Linked DNA regions of Allochromatium vinosum DSM 180. The protein of the gene in region 2 interacts with the protein of the main gene of each other region in a pairwise test. Links are inferred from orthologs where the notes say so. Each region holds a gene or a part of one and is shown on either strand. Other genes may lie near its edges.

Region 1 (10,199 bases), 470 kb from region 2 along the record:
TGATAAACCCGGTCGTGGCACAGGAACCCGTCGACGAGGGCGACGCGCCGCAGAAACTCATCACCCCCACCAGGGAAGAGCTGTCCCCGGTCGCCGCCAAGGTGGACGTCGCACCCGTCGCGCAGGACGAACAAATCCGCCGGCGACTTCAGACCGTGCTGCACGCGACCGACTGGTTCACCGACCCGCAGGTCAGGGTCGAGGAAGGCGTCGTCTTTCTCAATGGTCTGGTGGAGTCCGATGAGCTGAAACAATGGGCGGGCGATCTCGCGCGCAATACTCAGGACGTCGTCGCCGTTGCCAACCGACTCGAAGTACCGGAACCCTCGGTCTGGGATTTTCGCCAGGCCTCCAGCGGACTCTCCGCACTCTGGCGCGACTTCATCCGCGCCATGCCGTTCGTGCTGTTCGGGCTGCTGATCCTGGCGCTGTCGGTGGGGGCGGCGCTGTTGGCGATACGAATCGTCCGTGTCCTGCTCCGTCACAGGATTCAGACGAAACTGCTGCAAACGGTGATCGCGCGGGCGGCCGGCGGACTCGTTGTCCTCTCCGGCGTCTATCTGATTCTGCGGGTCTCCGGCCTGACGCAACTCGCCTTGACGCTGGTCGGCGGTACCGGTCTGATCGGCCTGATCCTGGGTATCGCCTTTCGCGATATCACCGAGAACTTTCTGTCCAGCATCTTTCTGAGCATCCAGCAGCCGTTCGAGACCGGCGATCTGGTCGAGATCTCCGGCGTGACCGGCTATGTGCAGCAGCTCAACATGCGCACCACCGTCCTGATGACGCTCGACGGCACTCTTGCGCAGATTCCAAACGCCACCGTTTACAAGGCCATCGTCAGCAACTTCACGACCAGTCCCAACCGGCGCGCCGACTTTATGGTCGGCATCGGCTACGACGACGCGATCGCCGAGGCCCAGGAGATTGCACGCAAGGTTCTGTCGGACCATCCAGCCGTCCTGAACGATCCGGAGCCATCGGTCCTGGCCGACAGCCTCGGCGGCGCCACCGTCAACCTGCGCCTCTACTTTTGGCTCAATGGACGCGAGCACAGTTTGCAGAAGGTACGCTCCTCGGTCATCCGGCTGGTGAAGCGCGCGTTTCAGAACCAGGGCATCTCGATGCCCGACGAGGCCCGCGAGGTGGTCTTCCCGCAAGGCATCCCCGTCACCGTGCTCCCCCGGAAAGCGACGGATGTGCCAAGCCCCTCGCTGGAAAAACGGCTACCCGCGGAATCGCGGCACGCCGAGCTGGAAGTCGTGTCGACAAAAGCGGAAGCGGGTTTATACAGCGAATCGATCGTCATCGAGGAGCAGGCACGCGAGGCCGGGCCGCTCAAGGACGGGGAAAATCTGTTGCCGGTGACGACGTCCGACACGGCGGACTCCGGGGCGCGAAGGCATCAACCGACCTAGCGCATGACTCAGCGCCGGATCGCTCCCGTGTGCCGGCGTCTGAATTTTCATCCTGCCTCCCCGGCTATTTGCTGTACTGCTTTTGGGCCTCGTCCTCACAGTGCTCCTGGTCACCGCTTTCCAGAACCTTGCAGTCGTCCTTTGCCATCTCGTAATTTGTATCGCGTGTTTGACCGAGTGCTTCCTGGCTCGCTTGCCTTTCTGCGGATCGCTCCATCCCGCCGGCGACCGTCGGTGCTGTCGTGGTCTCCGATAGGGCTTGCGCGCTGATGCAGGCACTGAAAATCAGGCCGATTGAAGCGGCGATCACCGTCACGTTGAGAGGATTCATATTCTGTTCCTTGATGGCGATGGGGGAAGGTGTCACGGCTGATTGATGTCGAACGCCGAAAATCCAGCGGATCTATTCGGTGCGGCAATCCGGTTTCACTGTAGACCGGCGCGCCGAATCGTTCTGTACGCTGCCGCGCATTCATGACGCACCGAATGTGCGGTACCGTACCGACGCCGGCGGCTGGGGCGACCAAGCTAGGTCTATTCCAACTTGGAGTCCGCCCCCATGCCGCTTGGTCTCATCGAACTGCCCTGGTGGGGATACGTGCTGGTCATCCTGGCCTTGACCCATGTGACCATCGTTTCCGTCACCATCTACCTGCACCGTCATCAGGCGCACCATGCTCTGGATCTGCATCCGCTCGCCGGCCATTTCTTCCGTGCCTGGCTGTGGCTCACCACGGGACTCATCACGCGCGAATGGGTCGCTATCCATCGTAAACATCATGCCAAGTGCGAGACCCCGGACGATCCGCACAGCCCGCAGGTCTACGGGATCAACAAAGTCCTGTTCGATGGCGTCGATCTCTATCGCCGCGAAGCCGCCGTGACGGATACGCTGGAGCGCTACGGGCGCGGCGTACCCAACGATGCACTCGAGCGTCACCTCTATGCGCGGCACAGCGGACTTGGCGTCGCGCTGATGCTGATGATCGATCTGATCCTGTTCGGTCCCATCGGGATCACCATCTGGGCGGTCCAGATGCTATGGGTTCCGTTCTTCGCCGCCGGGGTCATCAATGGCATCGGCCATTACTGGGGCTATCGCCGCTTTGCGCCCAATGACGCCTCCAGGAACATCGTGCCCTGGGGCATCCTGATCGGCGGCGAGGAGTTGCACAACAACCATCATGCCTACGCCACCTCGGCGAGGCTCTCGAACGAATGGTGGGAAATCGATATCGGCTGGCTGTATATCCGCCTGCTGGAAGCACTCGGACTGGCCAGGGTTCGGCGGGTGGCGCCCAGGATGCGCTGAGATCGCTACATCGCCACCATGTTTCCAACTCCCGCCAAACCCTGCCCAAACCTCAGACGTTGAACCGGAAGTGGATGACATCGCCATCCTGGACGACATACTCCTTGCCTTCCGAGCGCAGCTTGCCGGCCTCTTTGGCCCCCTGCTCGCCCTTGCAGGCAACGAAGTCCTCATAGGCGATCACCTCGGCGCGGATGAAGCCGCGCTCGAAGTCGGAGTGGATGACGCCGGCCGCTTGCGGCGCCCTGGACTGCTTGGGGATGGTCCAGGCGCGCACCTCCTTGGGACCGGCGGTGAAATAGGTCTCCAGACCCAGTAGCCGATAACCGGCCCGCACCACGCGGTTCAAACCCGGCTCCTCCAGCCCGAGATCGGCCAGGAACTCATCGCGCGCCTCATCGTCGAGTTCGAGGATCTCGGCTTCGATCGCCGCGCACACCGGCACCACCACGGCCCCCTCGGATTCGGCCAGCGCCCGCACCCGGTCGAGCAGCGGGTTGTTCTCGAACCCGTCCTCGGACACATTGGCGATGTACATGGTCGGCTTGGCGGTCAGAAGGAACAGATCGCGCAGTTCGTCCAGTTCGTCTTCATCAAGACCCAGGGCGCGCACCGGCTGACCGGCGTCGAGCTGGGCCTGCGCGCGTTCCAGGATCTCCTTGCGCTTGAGGATCTGCTTGTCGCCGGTCCTGGCCGCACGTTGAGCGCGGTCGAGCGCCTTGCCGACCGATTCGAGATCGGCCAGCGCCAGCTCGGTGTTGATGACCTCGATGTCGCCGAGCGGATCGACCTTGCCGGCCACATGCACCACGTCATCGTTCTCGAAGCAGCGCACTACATGGGCGATGGCATCGGTCTCGCGGATGTTGGCCAGAAACTTGTTGCCCAGCCCCTCGCCCTTGGACGCGCCGGCCACCAGTCCGGCGATGTCGACGAACTGCATCGAGGTCGGCAGCACCTTCTGCGGCTTGGTGATGCTGGCGATGACATCGAGCCGGGGGTCGGGCAGCGGCACCACGCCGACATTGGGATCGATGGTGCAGAAAGGGTAGTTCTCGGCCGCGATGGCCGCCTTGGTCAGGGCATTGAAGAGAGTCGACTTGCCGACGTTGGGCAGGCCGACGATGCCGCATTTGAATCCCATGATTGAAACCGCGTTGTGAAGTGGTGATGAAGAGCGGGAGACGCTGAGCGCCTCAACAGGTTTTGTCGGTCGGGTGCGGCTCGACCGGATCGCGATTGTAGCGATCCTCGAAGCGCACGATATCGTCCTCGCCCAGATAGCTGCCGGACTGGACCTCGATCAGTTCGAGCGGGATGCGGCCCGGATTTTCCAGCCGATGCGTGGTGCCGACCGGGATATAGGTCGACTGGTTCTCAGTGAGCAGAAAGCTCTTGTCGTCACAGGTCACGCGCGCGGTGCCGGAGACGACGATCCAGTGCTCAGCGCGATGATGATGCATCTGCAACGACAGCGACTCGCCCGGCTTCACGGTCAGGCGCTTGACCTGATAGCGCGATCCCCGCCCGATCGACTCATAGGCCCCCCAAGGTCGATGCACGCGCTGATGATGGATGTATTCGTCGCGCTGCTCGCGCTGGAGGAACTGAGTGACGGCCTTGACGTCCTGCGCCGCCTCCTTGGTCGCGACCAGCACGGCGTCCGGGGTTTCGACCACGATCAGGTTATCGACACCGATGGCCGCCACCATGCGGTGCTTGGCCACCAGCAGATTGTCATGGGCATTGTGGACGAAGGCATCGCCATCGAGCACATTGCCGCTGGCGTCCTGCTCGCGCACCTCCCACAGCGCCGACCAGGCGCCGACATCCGACCAGCCGACGTTGAGCGGAATCACGATCGCCGGCGGCAGATCGCTCGCCTCCCCGCTGCGGGCCGCGCGCGCCAGCGCCTCCATGACCGCGTAGTCGATCGAATCGCTCGGGCAGGCCGCAAACAGCGCGCTGTCGAGACGCAGGAAGTCGCCATCGCTCGCGGCACTCTCGAATGCCAGGGTCACGGCCTGAGCGATGTCGGGCCGGAAGCGTTCGATGAGGGTCAGCCAGACCGAGGCGCGCAGCACGAAGAGGCCGCTGTTCCACAGATAGTCGCCCGAGGCCAGATAACGCTGGGCGGTCTCGCCATCGGGTTTCTCGACGAAGCCGTCGAGTGCGTAAGCCGCACCATGCAGATCGGCCGGCTCGCAGGGCGCACCCTGACGGATGTAGCCATAGCCGGTCTCGGGCTTGCTCGGCACGATGCCGAAGGTGACAACGGCACCGTCGCGCGCCAGCGCATGGGCATCGGCGACAGCGGTGCGAAAACCGGGTTCGTCGCGGATGTTGTGATCGGCCGGCATCACCAGCATCACCGGATCCGCGTCCGACTGATTGGCCACAAGCGCGGCCAGCGTCAGCGCCGGTGCGGTGTTGCGCCCCTTGGGTTCGAGCACGATGGCGGCGGCCCGTCGCCCCATCAGCCGCAACTGCTCGGCGACCAGGAAGCGATGCGCATCGTTACAGACCACCAGCGGATCGCGCACGGCGATGGCCTGGCGCGGATGCTCCTCGGCCAGACCGTCGAGCCGACCGACCGTCTCCTGCAGCATGGTATGCTGACTGGTGAGCGGCAGGAACTGCTTGGGATAGGCTTCACGCGAGAGCGGCCACAGTCGCGTACCGGATCCACCGGAGAGAATGACGGGTTGTAAGGGCATCGCGACAGGCTCCATATCTTGGAATCGAGAAACGAAAACGTGAATTAAAGCGCGTCCGGCGCGCGATGTGTAGAGCACCTGACCCAATAGGCCCGCGAACGATGACAGCCGAACCGACCCACCTCGCCCGTCTGCTACGCGACACGGCCGCGACCGCCATCCTGCCCAACTGGCATGGAATAGCGGCGAGCCACAAGGCCGACGGCAGCTTCGTCACCGAGTCCGACCTAGCGGCCCAACGCTACCTCTCTGAAGCGCTCGCGCGCGATTTCCCCGGCATCCCGCTGCTCGGTGAGGAAATGACATCCGCCGAGCAGGAGCGAATGCTCCAAAACGCCGACAGCGCCCTGTGGGTGGTCGACCCGCTGGACGGCACCAGCAACTATGCGGCCGGCTTTCCGGCCTTCTCGATCTCGCTGGCGCTGATCGAGAGCGGGCGACCGGTACTCGGCGCTATCCTCGACCCGGTGCGCGACGAGTGCTTCGTCGCTGCCCGAGGCCAGGGGGCTTGGCTGAACGACCAGCCGATTCAGCCTTTCGCGCCAAGTCGATCGATCCGCGACTGTCTGGCGATGGTCGATCTCAAGCGGCTCCCGCCCGAACTGCTGCGAGCCGTCACCCGCCAGACCTGTTTCAGCTCGCAGCGCTATCTCGGGTCGGTCGCGCTCGAATGGTGCTGGCTGGCGGCCGGACGCTTTCAGCTCTATCTGCACGGCGGCCAGAAGCTGTGGGACTATGCCGCCGGACGCCTGATCGCCGATGAGGCCGGCGCGGCGGCCATGCATCTGATCCCGGACAGTCTCGAACCCAGTCCGGCGATCACTCTGGAACCCCGGCTGGCCATCGCCGCCGCCAATGCCGAGCTACTCGACGCCTGGCGCGCCTGTCTGAAACTGGATGTAGCCGCCAGTTAGCGCAGGACCGCGCGCAACCGCATCAGGATGCGGTCGGCGGCCTCGACCGCGAAGTCATCATAGATCATCGCCTGTTCGAGCTGTTTGCCCAGCACCTCGACGTCCGGGTTGTCGAAGGTGCGGGTCAGGTCGAGCGTCTGGCGCGGCACTCGGGTCTGGCCGTCCGATCCGACGGCATCGAAGTCGACCAGATAATGCAGCTCATAGGCGAGCGTCTTGCCGTTCAGGTCGACCGCCGCCACCCGCTCAGAGCGGTTCTCCGACAGGATGCGCAGCGTCAGCCTGGCCTCGGCCGGGTTGGCCGTCAGCCGGACCTGACTGCCGACCAGCAGGTCGCGCATGGCACGCTCGACCGCTGAACCACTAGGCGCCTGAATCAGCATCGGGTTGTATTCGGGCGGGATCTCGACGCTGCCGCGCAGCCGAAAACCGCAACCGACCTGAAGCACCAGAACCAGCGCCAGCAGCCCACACAAGGCCATTCGCGTCCACGCCATATCGATCGACCTCCAGGCTCTCGCCTCAAACGACCAGATTGAGCAGCTTGCCCGGCACCAGGATCGCCTTGCGGATCGGCTTACCGTCGATGAACTTGGCGATCTGTTCGTTAGCCAATGCGGCGGCCTGAACCGTCGCCTGATCGGCGTCGGCGGGTACCTTGACGCTGCCGCGCACCTTGCCGTTGACCTGGACCACGTAGTCGAGGCTGTCCTGCTTGAGCGCGTCCTCGTCGACCCGAGGCCAGTCGGCGTTCAGGATGTCGTCACCGAAGCCCAGTTCGCGCCACAGATGATGGGTCACATGGGGCGCAATGGGCGCGAGCAACCGCAGTACGATGCCGACGCCCTCGCGGATCACCGCCGCCCGCGCGGTCGAGGACTCCAGCCGGTAGAGCGTGTTGACCATGGTCATGCAGCCCGAGACCACGGTGTTGAACTGCTGGCGTTCGTAATCGTAGAGCGCCTTTTTGAGCGCGCCGTGGATCTCGCGGCGGGCGGTCTGGGCCGGTTCGTCCAGTTCGTCCGGCATGGATGCGGCACGGATCGCCTCGGCCTCAGTGACTGCCAAGGCCCACAGCCGGCGAATGAAGCGAAACGCCCCTTCGACACCCTCGTCGTTCCATTCGAGCGACTGATCCGGCGGCGAGGTGAACATGGTGTAGAGGCGCACCGTGTCGGCGCCGTAGCGCTCGGTCAGGGCCTGCGGGTCGACGCCGTTGTTCTTGGACTTGGACATCTTCTCGATGCCGCCGAACCGGACCGGCTGACCGTCGGACTTGAGCCGGCCGCCGATCAGCTTGCCCTTGGCGTCGCGCTCGACCTCCACGTCCGCCGGGTTGAACCACTGCTTGCGGCCCTCGGCGTCCTCGCGATACCAGGTCTCGGCGACCACCATGCCCTGGGTGAGCAGATTGGTGAAAGGCTCGTCACAGTCGACCAGCCCCTCGTCGCGCATCAACTTGTGGAAGAAGCGCGCATAGAGCAGATGCAGGATGGCGTGCTCGATGCCGCCGATGTACTGATCGACCGGCAGCCAGTAGCGGGCGCGCTCGTCGAGCATGGCCGTGTCGCAGTCGGGCGAGCAGTAGCGGGCGTAATACCAGCTCGACTCGAAGAAGGTGTCGAAGGTGTCGGTCTCGCGCGTCTCGCCGCCGGCGAGCTGGTAGAACTCGGGCATCTTCTTGAGCGGCGAGCCGGAACCGTCGACGACGAGATCCTCGGGCAGCCGCACGGGCAGATCGGTCTCGGGACGGATGCCGCCATCGGCAGTCTGGACCATCGGGATCGGACAGCCCCAGTAGCGCTGACGCGACACGCCCCAGTCGCGCAGACGGAAGTTGACGGTCTTCTCGCCCTTGCCGCGCTCGGCGAGCCAGTCGGCGATGGCGTCGAAGGCTTGCTCCGAGGTCAGGCCATCGAAGGGACCGGAGTCGAAGAGCACGCCCTTCTCGGTGTAGGCCGCCTGCTCGATGCCACACGGACTGCCGTCGGACGAGCGGATGACGGCCTTTCTGGCGATGCCGTAACGCTCGGCGAACTCCCAGTCACGCTGATCGTGCGCCGGCACCGCCATCACCGCGCCTGTGCCATAGCCCATGAGCACGAAGTTGGCGGCATAGATGGGCACGGCCTCGCCGGTGATCGGATGGATGGCGTCGAGACCGAGCGGATGGCCCTTCTTCTCCATCGTTTCCAGCTCGGCCTCAGTGGTGCCGCCTTTGCGACACTCATCAATGAAGGCCGCAAGCGCCGGATTGTTCTCGGCCGCGCGGTGCGCGAGCGGATGCTCGGCAGCCACCGCGACATAGGTCACGCCCATGACGGTATCGGGACGGGTGGTGTAGATGCCGAGCGTCTCGTCGGAGCCGGCCACGCCGAACTCCATGTGCACGCCCTCGGAGCGCCCGATCCAGTTGCGCTGCATGGTGCGCACGCGCTCCGGCCAGCCGTCCAGTCCGTCGAGCGCGTCCAGCAGTTCCTGCGCGTAATCGGTGATGCGCACCGACCACTGTTCGATCTCGCGCTTCTCGACCAGCGCGCCCGAACGCCAGCCGCGTCCGTCGATGACCTGCTCGTTGGCCAGCACCGTCTGATCGATGGGATCCCAGTTGACCGTCGCCTTGGCGCGATAGGCCAGCCCCTTCTCCACCATGCGCGTGAACAGCCACTGCTCCCAGCGGTAGTAATCCGGATCGCAGGTCGCCAGCTCGCGCTCCCAGTCATAGCCGAAGCCCAGGCTCTTGAGCTGGCCCTTCATGTATTCGATGTTGGAGCGCGTCCACTGCGAGGGCGGAATGCCGTGCTGGATGGCCGCGTTCTCAGCCGGCAGACCGAAGGCGTCCCAACCCATCGGCTGGAGCACGTTCTTGCCAAGCATCCGCTGATAGCGCGCGATCACATCCCCGATGGTGTAGTTGCGCACATGCCCCATGTGCAGCCGACCCGAGGGATAGGGGAACATGGAGAGACAGTAGAACTTCTCGCGGGACGGATCCTCGACGGCCTTGAAGGATCGATGGTCTTCCCAATAGCCTTGGGCCGCCGCCTCGATGGCGCGCGGATCATAGTCGGTCTGCATGGGTGCTGATGGTCCTGACGAAGAGGGTGAAGGTTCGAAACCAAAGATTGGAATCCGAAGGACGCCAAACGCCCTGCGGATTCGATCGCGCAAGGATACCGCATGGGCTTTTGCTATCCTAATTCCGAGCACGTCAACATTCCCCAAGCCAACGAAGAGCCACGCCATGAGCGAAGAACACAAGCACGACACCACCGACAAGCTGGTCGACGCCTATGAGCGCATGCTCAAACAGACCCACGAGGCGATCGAGAAGGCGCAGCAGGAATCGGCCCCCCTGTTTCGCGAGATCGTCGACAAGACGCGCGAGCGCATGGTCGAGCTCGGCGAGCTGACGCGCGAGGAAGCCGAGAAGGTTTCGGACTACGTCAAGCGCGACATCGAGGACGCGGCCAAGTACATCGCCGACACCGGGCAGGACATCCGCGACTGGTGGCGCTTCGATCTGGAGCTGATGGAAAAGCGCATGTTCGACATGTTCAAGCTGGTCGCCGACCAGACCAGCCTGCAACTGGCCCAGTGGGCCGAGACCGCGCGTCAGATGAGCCTCTATCAGGCTGGCGAGATCACCGGCCCCGGCACCCTGGTCTGCGACCAGTGCGGCGCCGAAACCCATTTCGTCAAGGCCGGACGCATCCCGCCCTGCGCCGACTGCGGCAGTACCCGGTTTCGCCGCCGTACCGAAGACAAGAGCTGACGGCGCGCGCGGCCTTGAGCGACGCCGGCCGCACCCGCCGCTCCGCCAGGGCGAATCGCCTCG
Region 2 (10,061 bases):
TGCGCATCCATGACGCGGGCGCCCAGCCCGAGCCGCTCGGCGATCTCGCGCTCGACGCGCTCGCAATAGGCCAGACCCGGTAGGCGCAACCGCTCACCGTGCTCGTGCGAGAGCCGATGCAGACGCCCGCGCCCGACACGCGCGATCAGCACCAGATGCAGATGGGTGAGTTGCGGACCGAACAGCCGCAGGAATGGCAGGGCGGCGCGAAAGCCCTCGGGCTGCTCGTCGATCGGCGCCAGCAGCCGGCGCGGCGAGCCGAGCAGACCCGGCTGCACGACGCGCACGGCGAGGACATTGCAGTGGAGTTCGCGCAGCAGACGCTCGGCGAGCGTGCCGCGCAGACCGCCCCGGCGCCGGTCCAGCGGCGGCGTACCGCAGATCAGGAAATGCTCGGAGCCTTGGGTCAGCGCCGAACGCAGCACCTCGAAACGCCCGCTGGATTTAGGTTCCAGCAGATGCGTTTCGAGCTGCACACCCTGGTGCTCAGACTCCAGCCGCAGACGGTCGAGCTTCTCGGCCAGTCGCGAGGGTTCGATCCGTCCGTCCCGGACATGGACGAGCCTCAGCGTCCGGTCGGGATGGGCGCCCGCCAGCTGCACGGCATAGTGACTGACCCAGTCGCCGTTGATCGAACCGTCGTAAGCGAAGCTGAACATCTTGAACCGCGCCCATGATGAGCCTTGGCCACGGTTCAAAGCCTAGTCGATCTCAGGCGTCCTCGGGGGCCGATTCCAGGCGCGGACGTGCGAAATAGTCGCGCGTCAGCCGGAAGACGACCGGACTGAGCAGCAGCAGCGCCACCAGATTGGGCAGGGCCATGAGCGCGTTGAGCGTGTCGGCCACCAGCCAGATGAAGTCCAGTTGCGCGATGGCCCCGATCGGCAGCGCCAGCACCCAGAGCACCCGGAACGGCAGGATGGCCCGGTCGCCGAGCAGATACTGCGCGCAGCGCTCGCTGTAGACGCTCCAGCCGAGCGTGGTCGTGTAGGCGAAGAGCATCAGCCCGATGGCGACGATGTAGGAACCGACACCGGGGAGTGCCGTCTCGAACGCCTGCGAGGACAGGGCCGAACCCGTCGCGCCCGAGTCCCAGACGCCCGTGACCAGGATCACCAGTCCGGTGATGGTGCAGATGACCAGGGTGTCGATGAAGGTGCCGGTCATGGCCACCGCGCCCTGGGCGACCGGATCGTTCGATTGCGCGGCCGCATGCGCGATCGGGGCGCTGCCGAGACCCGCTTCGTTGGAGAACACGCCACGGGCCACGCCATATTGGATCGCCGCCGCGACCGTGGCGCCCGCGAAGCCGCCGGTCGCCGCCGTCGGATTGAACGCCTGTGTGAACACCAGCTCCAGTGCCGGCATGATCTGCTCGCTGTTGAGCCCCAGCACCACCAGACCGCCCGTGACATAGATGACGGCCATCAGCGGCACCAGCGCCGCCGAGACATCGCCGATGCGCTTGATGCCGCCGAGCAGCACCAGACCGGCGAACACTGCCATCACCACGCCGGTGATCCAGAAGGGCACGCCGAACGCCTCCTGGGTGGCGTGAGCCACCGAGTTGGCCTGGACCGTGTTGCCGATCCCAAAGCCGGCCAGCACGCCGAAGACGGCGAAGGCCGTGGCCATCCACAGCCACTTCTTGCCCAGTCCCAGCTTGATGTAGTACATGGGACCGCCGAGATGACGGCCCTTGCCGTCGATCTCACGATAGTGCAGCGCCAGCACGGCCTCGGCGTACTTGGTCGCCATGCCGACCAGAGCCGTGCACCACATCCAGAACAGCGCGCCCGGTCCGCCGAGAAAGATGGCCGTGGCCACGCCCGCGATGTTGCCGGTGCCGACGGTCGCCGAGAGCACCGTCATGAGCGCGTGATACGGCGGAATGTCGCCATTGCCCTGGCTGACGCGCCCGCGCCAGAGCATGCGGAAACCGAAGCCGAGCTTGATGAGCGGCATCAAGCGCAGTCCCAGCATCAGAAAGAAGCCGACCCCAAGGATCAGGACCAACATCGGCGGCCCCCAGACCCAGCCGTTCAAGACGTTGATCCAAGCGGTTATCTGTTCCACTGCCGTCGTGCCCCCGTAGAATGCGTCGAGTTGAAGTCTGTCGAAAATCGAGCCGTTCGCCCCCGATCCACGCCGGACGCGACCCGCGCGACACTATAGCAAGGCCAGGCGGGCGACAAGGGAGGTGCGCCGCGTGCGTTCCATGCTCACGGCTTTACCGCGAACGCCTCCAGGCCGTATGCTCGCTCGACTCTCTTCAAGCTCCGGGTCTTCATGAAACTCCTCATCGACTTCCTTCCGATCCTGCTCTTCTTCGTCGCCTACAAGTTCGCCGGCATCTACTGGGCGACGGCCGTGGCCATCGGCGCCACGGCGGTTCAGGTCGCCTGGTTCTGGGCGCGCCGGCGCCGGGTCGAGACGCTGCCGCTGGCCACGCTCGGGCTGCTGGTCGTCTTCGGCGGTCTGACCATCGCGCTCCACGACCCGATCTTCGTGATGTGGAAGCCGACCCTGGTCAACTGGCTGTTCGCCGCCGTCTTCATCGGCAGTCACTGGATCGGCCAGCGCACCCTGATCGAGCGCATGATGGGCCAGGCCATCGAACTGCCCCAGCCGATCTGGGCGCGACTCAATGCGCTCTGGAGCGGGTTCTTCGTCTTTCTCGGGCTGGCCAACCTGTTCGTGGTCTATGTCGGCAGCGGTTTCTACGAAGCGCATCAGGCACTGCTGGCGGCGACCGGCGAGTCCGGCGTGGATCTTTCGGCCTGCGCGACGCTCTATACCGGGACGGTGCTGGATCTCTGCAACGCGGCCCAGGCGCGCGAGTCGACTTGGGTCGACTTCAAGCTCTTCGGTATGATGGGACTGACGATCGCCTTCGTGATCGCGCAGACGCTCTATCTCTCGCGTCACGTCAAAGAAGACCAACAACCCCAAGCCCTGGAGACGGATTGACGTGCTCTACGCCATCATCGCTGTCGATCACCCCAACAGCCTGCCTGCCCGCCGGCAGGCGCGTCCGGCGCATCTGGCCCGACTGGAAGCCCTGCGCGACGCGGGCCGACTGATCCTCGCCGGCCCGCATCCGGCCATCGACAGCCCGGACCCCGGTGAGGCCGGTTTCACCGGCTCACTGATCGTCGCCGAGTTTTCCGATCTGGCTGCCGCCGAGGCTTGGGCCGCCGCCGATCCCTATCGCGAGGCAGGCGTCTACAGCACCGTCAGCGTCAAGCCCTTCAAACAGGTCTTTCCCTGAGTCGCCGCGTCCAGGTTTGCTCGTGTGCCGAATCTGGCCGGCTCACACATGTCTCAATCAGTCTATTCTGTTCAATCGATGGAAATCGTCCTTATGAAGAAAACACCCCTTGCGCTCTTGCTGTGCACCCTGCTCGCCACTGGCGGCGTCGTTGCCGAGGACAAGAAGGACACCGATTCGCCCGAGACTCTGATCGCCACCGTCAATGGCACACCGTATCGACTCGATGTGTTCCGCGTCTTCTTCATGGAGCGTCTCCAGGGACGTCCGGCCAGCAACGATCCGGCGGTCCAGCAGCAGCTCTTCGATGAGTTCATGAACCTGATCGTCGCCTCGCAGGAAGGCGATCGTCGCAAGCTCGAGGGCGAGCGCAACGTGGTCGCGGCGCTGGAACTGGAGCGCATGAAAGTCATGTCGAACGCCGCGCTCTCGGCCATGGCCGACGAGATCGAGCCCAGCGAGAAGGAACTGAAGGACGCCTATGACCGCATCAAGGAACAGGCCACCCGCACCGAATACAAGGCGCGCCACATCCTGCTCAAGAGCGAGGACGAGGCCAAGAAGCTGATCAAGCAACTGGACAAGGGCGCCAAGTTCGAGGAACTGGCCAAGAAACACTCCGAGGGACCGACCGGCAAGGATGGCGGCGACTTGGGCTGGTTCGATCCGGCCCAGATGGTGGCTCCCTTCGCCGAGGCCGTGACCAAGCTGGAGCCTGGCTCCTATACCAAGGAACCCGTCCAGACCCAGTTCGGCTGGCACATCATCGAGCTTCAGGAGACCCGCAAGGCCGAACCGCCGGCCTTCGAGGACGCCAAGCCGCAGCTGACCGCGCTCGTCAGGCGCCAGAAGCTCGCCGAAATGCGTAACAACGCGATGGTCGAACTCAACGAAGAGGTCGTGCGCTTGAAAGCCGAAGGCGAGGACGCCAAGAAGGACTGAAGATAACGATCGGCCGTCTCACTGGCATGACCGGCGATCCGTGGCCGGTCATGCCGGAGCGACTGGATGCACCCAGCGCGGCCGACCGGAAACCGAAGTCGTCATCCGGTGGACACGGGCGAGACCAGCAAGGCTCAATTGGGCCGGCGCTTGAGCGTATCGAACGCCACGAGCTGCACGTCCTGCCGCTCGTCACTGTAGTAGGGCCGCTCGCCGCCGCGCCCCTGCTCCACGGCCAGCTCCTGCTCGCGCTCGGCGATCAGGCCCAGACACTGGCGCACCTGCTGGATGGTCGCATCCGAGAGCGGATGACGCATCCCCGGCGGCGGCGTGACATCCTTGACGATCGCCGTCAGCGTCTTGCGCATGGCGATCATGATCTGCTGTTCCTTCGATAAATCAGTCATCAGCGAGTGCTCCCGGTTGCGGTGTGTCTGAACGGCCATCGTCTCCATGTAGCGCCTGGAGCCGCGCGATCAAGGATTCGAGTCCGGCCTCGTCGATCACGACCACACCCAGGGCTTCGGCCTTGGCGAGCTTCGAGCCGGCTTCCGCGCCCGCCAGCAGATAATCGGTCTTTTTGGAGACACTGCCCGTCACCTTGGCGCCGAGTCCCTGCAACCGGGCCGCGAATTCCTCGCGCGGACGACTGAGGGTGCCGGTGATGACGAAGGTCTTGCCGGTCAGGGGCGCCGCGCTCGGCTCGGCGGGCATCGAATCGGAGCGCTCGACTTCGGGCCAGTGAATGCCGGCCGCCAGCAGATGCGCGATCGCCTCGCGATTGTGCGCCTGGGCCATGAAGCCGACGATGTGCGCCGCCACCACAGGCCCGATACCCTTGATCGCGACCAGATCCTCGACGCTCGCGGCCATCAGCGCCTCGATCCCGCCAACGTGTTCCGCCAGCAGCTGCGCCGTGGTTTCGCCGACCTCGCGGATGCCGAGCGCGAAGACGAAGCGCGCCAGCGTCGTGCGTTTGCTGTGCTCCAGGGCCGCGATCAGATTGGCCGCCGACTTCTCGCCCATGCGCTCCAACAAAGCCAAGCGGTCGGCGGTCAGACGATAGAGATCGGCCGGCTCACGCACCCACTCCAGATCGACGAGCTGCTCGATGAGCTTCTCGCCCAGCCCCTCGATGTCCAGCGCCCGGCGCGCGGCAAAATGCCGGATCGCCTCCTTGCGCTGGGCCGGACACCAGAGTCCGCCGCTACAGCGCGCGACCGCCTCGCCCTCCGGCCGGATCACGTCCGAACCGCAGACCGGACACTGGGTCGGCAGCTCGACCAGCCGTGCCCCGTCCGGACGCCGCTCGACGAGCACCCGCACGATCTCGGGGATCACGTCACCTGCACGGCGGATGTAGACACTGTCGCCGATGCGCACGTCTTTGCGCCGCACCTCGTCGAGATTGTGCAGCGTCGCCTTGGAGACGGTCACCCCGCCGACCTGCACCGGACGCAGCCGCGCCACCGGCGTCACGGCCCCCGTGCGCCCGACCTGAAACTCGACCGCCTCGACCTCGGTCAGCGCCTCCTGAGCCGGAAACTTGCGCGCGATGGCCCAGCGCGGATGATGCGCCGTGGCCCCGAGCGCCGTCTGCGCCGACAGCCGGTCGAGCTTGAAGACCACGCCGTCGATGTCGTAATCGAGCGTCGCGCGCCGCCGTCCCAAAGCCTCGAAATAGTCGCGACAGCCATCGAGTCCCGCCACCTGCCGTAGCTCGGGCGAGATCGGCAGCCCCCAGCCAGCCAGACGCTGGAGCATCTCGAACTGACTCTCGCCCGGCTCGCCCGCGATCTCGCCCCAGCCATAGGCGCAGAAACGCAGCGGCCGACGGGCGGTGACGCGCGGATCGAGCTGACGCAGACTGCCGGCGGCGGCATTGCGCGGATTGGCGAAGGGACGCTCGCCGCGTTCCTCCAGACGCGCGTTGAGCCGGTCGAATCCGGCACGCGGCATGTAGACCTCGCCGCGCACCTCCAGCACCTCGGGCCAGTCCTCACCGAGAAGCCGCAACGGCACGTTCGGAATGGTCCGCGCGTTGTGGGTCACGTCCTCGCCGCGCGTGCCGTCGCCACGGGTCGCGGCCAGCACCAGCACCCCGGATTCATAGCGCAGCGTGATCGCCAGCCCGTCGAACTTCGGCTCGGCGGTGTAGAGCACAGGATCGAATTCAGGCAGCGCAACCGTGAGACGACGATGGAACTCCACCAGCCGCTCATCGCTCATCGCATTGTCGAGCGAGATCATGGGGACAGCGTGCCGAACCTCGCCCAACTCCGGACGCGGCTCGGCGCCGACGCGCTGGGTGGGCGAATCGGGCGTGATCAGAGCGGGGTGTTCGGCTTCCAGCTGCTGGAGCTCGGCGAACAGGCGGTCGTACTCGGCGTCCGGGATCTCAGGATCGTCGAGTACGTAGTAGCGATGATTGTGATAGCGGATCTCGGCGCGCAGCGCCTCGATGCGCTGGGTGATGGCGGAGGACGTCACCGCCGCCGGGTCCGTTTCCAGCGTAGTTCGTTGTCGGTCACGGCCTGACGCAGCTCTTCCTCTTTCTTGACGGTCAGCGGCCGGCGTGCCGCATCGAGCACGTCCCCATTGAGCGACAGGGCCAGCTTGCGCGCCGTGGCCACCATCTCGTCGAGGATGGTCATGTCTTCGGGATCGCCCTCCAACTGAGCGAAGAGCACCAGTCCGGGGGTCGAAAAGCCGTCCATCTCATCGAAGGGGAAGCGCCCCGGCTTGACCATGTTGGCCATACTGAAATAGACCCGGGTCTCGTCTTCGAACTCGTCGAGACAGTGGAAGATGTCCATCTCGCCCGGATAGAGTCCGCAACCGGCAGCTACCTCCAGGATCTCCGGACCCTTGAAGGGATAACGGCGCGCGCTGACGCTCAACTGGATCAGCAGCGGATCAGACACCGAGACCTCGCGGCGTTTGGGAGCCTTGGGCGCCGAAGAAGCGGCTGGAGCTGCCTTGGCCGGTTTGGTCGTCTTCGGCTCCGGGATGTCCTCGGCCTCATCCGGCATCGGCTCAGGCTCGCGCATGCGCTCCACCCGACCGGGCTCGGGACTCGACTCGACGTCCGGTTCCGGGCTGATGCGCGACCGCAACCAGGACTTGGATCGCGCCGGCTTGGCCGCAGGCGGCTCTTGCACGGGCGGCGGCTCGGCGGCTTCGTAGCGGTCGGGCGCGGGATCATGCCGGCTCGGACGCACGCCATAGGGTTCGTCCGCGCCCTCGTCCTCGACCAGATAATCGTCTTCGTAGTCGTCGTGATAGCCCCCCTGGCGCTCGCGATGACGCTCCCAGAGATAGAGCGCCACGATCAGGATGGCTCCAATGACGATCAGGATCAGGCGGATGGTGCTGGCGTCCATTCGTGTGTTGGTTTTTTAGTGGGTTTTTAAGCTGTAAGGGCGCAAGTATAACAATGCCGGTTCGGGCTGTATCGCCCGAGATCGTTTCTCAGGCCACCGCCGCCAGACGCACCGCCTCGTCGACGTCGACGCTGACCAGACGCGACACACCCGGCTCGTGCATGGTCACGCCCATCAAATGATGCGCGATCTCCATCGTCACCTTGTTGTGACTGATGAAGATGAACTGCACCTGGTCCGACATCGCGCGCACCAGTTCGCAGAAACGCCCGACGTTGGCATCGTCGAGCGGGGCGTCGACCTCGTCGAGCATACAGAAGGGCGCCGGGTTGAGCTGGAAGATGGCGAACACCAGCGCCACGGCGGTCAGGGCCTTCTCGCCGCCCGAGAGCAGATGGATGCTGGCGTTGCGCTTGCCGGGCGGGCGTGCCATGACGCTGACGCCGGTTTCGAGCAGATCCTCGTCGGTCAGTTCCAGATAGGCCTGTCCGCCGCCGAACAGACGCGGAAAGAGCTGCTGGAAGCCCTGATCGACCTGATCATAGGTCTCCTTGAAGCGGCTGCGGGTCTCGCGATCGATCTTGCGGATCGCCTGCTCCAGGGTCTCCAGCGAACGGGCGATGTCGTCGTGCTGGGCGTCGAGGTAGGTCTTGCGCTCGGACTGTTCCTTGAATTCATCGACCGCCGCCAGATTGACCGCGCCCAGACGCTGGATGCGCGCGGCGACCTTGCTCAGTTCCTCCTGCCAGACGGTCTCGGTCGCCGCCGGATCGAGTGATTCCAGGATCGCGCCCTGACTGGCGCCGAGTTCGGCGAACTGTTCCTCCAGCGTGCGCTGGCGGACCAGACGCTCCTGACGCTCCAGCCGCACGGTGTCCAGTCCGCGCTGGTTGGCCTGGACCGCCTGCTCGGCGCGCTGACGCGACTGCTCCAGCGTGCGGACCTCGGCTTCCAGCGTTTCGCGCCGTTGGCGGGCCTCCTGCAATTCGTCCTCGACCTCGACGCGACGCACCAGATGTTCGTCGAGTCGTTCGCGCTGCTCGGCCAGCGGCTCGACGCCCTCCTCCAGCGCGGCGATCAGCTCATCGCGCCGGTCGAGTAGCTGGGTCTGCTGGGCCTGGGCGCGCGTCTGACTCTGGCGGGTCGCCTCGCGCGCGGCGCGGTTGGACTCGACCCGGATGCGCAGGGATTGCGCCCGGTCGCGGCAAGTACGTTCGCGCTCGCGGCTCTCGGCGACCTGGGTGCGCAGACGGGTGCGCTCCTGTTCCAGCGTGACCCGCTGTTCGGCCAGGGTCTCCATCTGATCGAGCCAGTCGTGCAGACGTTCGCGCGTATCCTCCATCTCGGCGAGCGATTCGGCGCTCTGGCGCTCCAGGTCGGCCCATTCCTCGTCGAGCGCGCGCCGACGCTCGGACTGATGCTCGACGCGCGTGCGCAGAGCACTCAGTTCGGAGCGCAGGGCCGAGCGCTCGCGCTCCAGGCCGGTCAACTCGGATTCGAGCGCGAGCCGGCGTTGTTCGGAGTCGGTGCGCGCGTCGCGCAGTTCGAGCTCCTCGTCGAGCCGCTCGGCCTCCTCGTCGGCGAGTGCGGCCAGCTCGGATTCGAGCGCGGCGATGGTCTCGGCGCGTTCCAGCACGCCCGAGGCGCCGTCGCGCTCCGGGACGCGCAGCCAGTGACGGCCGACCTCGATGCCTTCGGGCGTGATCAGGGTCGCGTCGCGGCTCAGATCATGACGCGCCGCCAGCGCCTCGCGCAGATGGGCGACCGTGTGCGTCGGGCCGAGCAGCCCGCCGATCGGCCAGGGCGACTGGGCGCGCTGGCCGAGCCGCCAGTATCCGGTCTCAGGCTCGGGTTCCGAGCCGGGATCGCCCGCCGTTTCGAGCAACACCAGACCGGGCGGCAGTTCGTTGGCGTCCGCCACGGCCGTCTCCAATGCATCGACCGTCACGGCGCGCAGGGCCTGTCCAAGCCGGATCTCGACCGCGCGCTCCCAGCCCGGTTCGACTTTGAGCTGCTCGACCAGACGCGCCGCGCCCGCCAGCCCCCGGCTCGCCAGCCAGTCGCGGCGCTCGACATCGGTATCGGCCAGCGCCGATTCCTGGAGCGCCGTCAGCGAGGCCAGACGTCCCTTGGCTTCGCGCAGACGGGTGCGGACCTGATCGAGCGTATCGGCCAGCGCGCGCAGTGCGGTCTCATGTCCGGCCAGCGATTCGAGCACCGCGTCGCGCTCGTCTTCCAGGGCCTCGATCCGCTCGTCGAGCACGGATTCGCGCTCGCTCAATTCTTCCAGCCGTGCCGAAACGTCGGATGCATCCAGCCGCGCGCGTTCCTCCTCGATCCGGCGCCGACGCTCGCGCTCGCGTCCCTGGGCCTGCTCCAGCGCCGTGAGTCGGGCACGTTCCAACTGCGCCTGCTCGGATGGCCGCGCGGCCTCGGCGTTGAAGGCGTCCCACTCGGATTCCCAG

Evidence for each region.
Region 1: the proteins of ligA (region 2) and leuS interact in binary tests that used the Escherichia coli proteins (3 or more experiments, as listed by UniProt). The link is inferred for Allochromatium vinosum DSM 180 from one-to-one orthologs.

The regions. Positions count from the first base shown.
Region 1 is NC_013851.1:1,056,544-1,066,742, reverse strand. The notes cover bases 6,662-9,798. They hold leuS (leucine--tRNA ligase), read right to left. Parts: upstream 9,440-9,798; coding sequence 6,884-9,439; downstream 6,662-6,883. Other genes in these bases: ALVIN_RS04545 (zinc ribbon-containing protein), read left to right, coding at 9,606-9,798; ALVIN_RS04555 (LPS-assembly lipoprotein LptE), read right to left, coding at 6,662-6,858. In the rest of the region: ALVIN_RS04585 (mechanosensitive ion channel family protein), read left to right, coding at 1-1,418; ALVIN_RS04580 (hypothetical protein), read right to left, coding at 1,483-1,749; redox-regulated ATPase YchF, read right to left, coding at 2,783-3,874; ALVIN_RS04565 (mannose-1-phosphate guanylyltransferase/mannose-6-phosphate isomerase), read right to left, coding at 3,927-5,447; ALVIN_RS04560 (inositol monophosphatase family protein), read left to right, coding at 5,549-6,361; more of ALVIN_RS04555, read right to left, coding at 6,358-6,661; more of ALVIN_RS04545, read left to right, coding at 9,799-10,136.
Region 2 is NC_013851.1:1,524,978-1,535,038, reverse strand. What follows is about bases 4,159-7,157. They hold ligA (NAD-dependent DNA ligase LigA), read right to left. Parts: upstream 6,704-7,157; coding sequence 4,613-6,703; downstream 4,159-4,612. Other genes in these bases: zipA (cell division protein ZipA), read right to left, coding at 6,700-7,157; ALVIN_RS06590 (hypothetical protein), read right to left, coding at 4,348-4,620; ALVIN_RS06595 (peptidylprolyl isomerase), read left to right, coding at 4,159-4,213. Also shown: ALVIN_RS06615 (universal stress protein), read right to left, coding at 1-659; ALVIN_RS06610 (alanine/glycine:cation symporter family protein), read right to left, coding at 712-2,076; ALVIN_RS06605 (septation protein A), read left to right, coding at 2,290-2,970; ALVIN_RS06600 (YciI family protein), read left to right, coding at 2,972-3,271; more of ALVIN_RS06595, read left to right, coding at 3,365-4,158; more of zipA, read right to left, coding at 7,158-7,596; chromosome segregation protein SMC, read right to left, coding at 7,685-10,061. UniProt on the Escherichia coli protein: DNA ligase that catalyzes the formation of phosphodiester linkages between 5'-phosphoryl and 3'-hydroxyl groups in double-stranded DNA using NAD as a coenzyme and as the energy source for the reaction.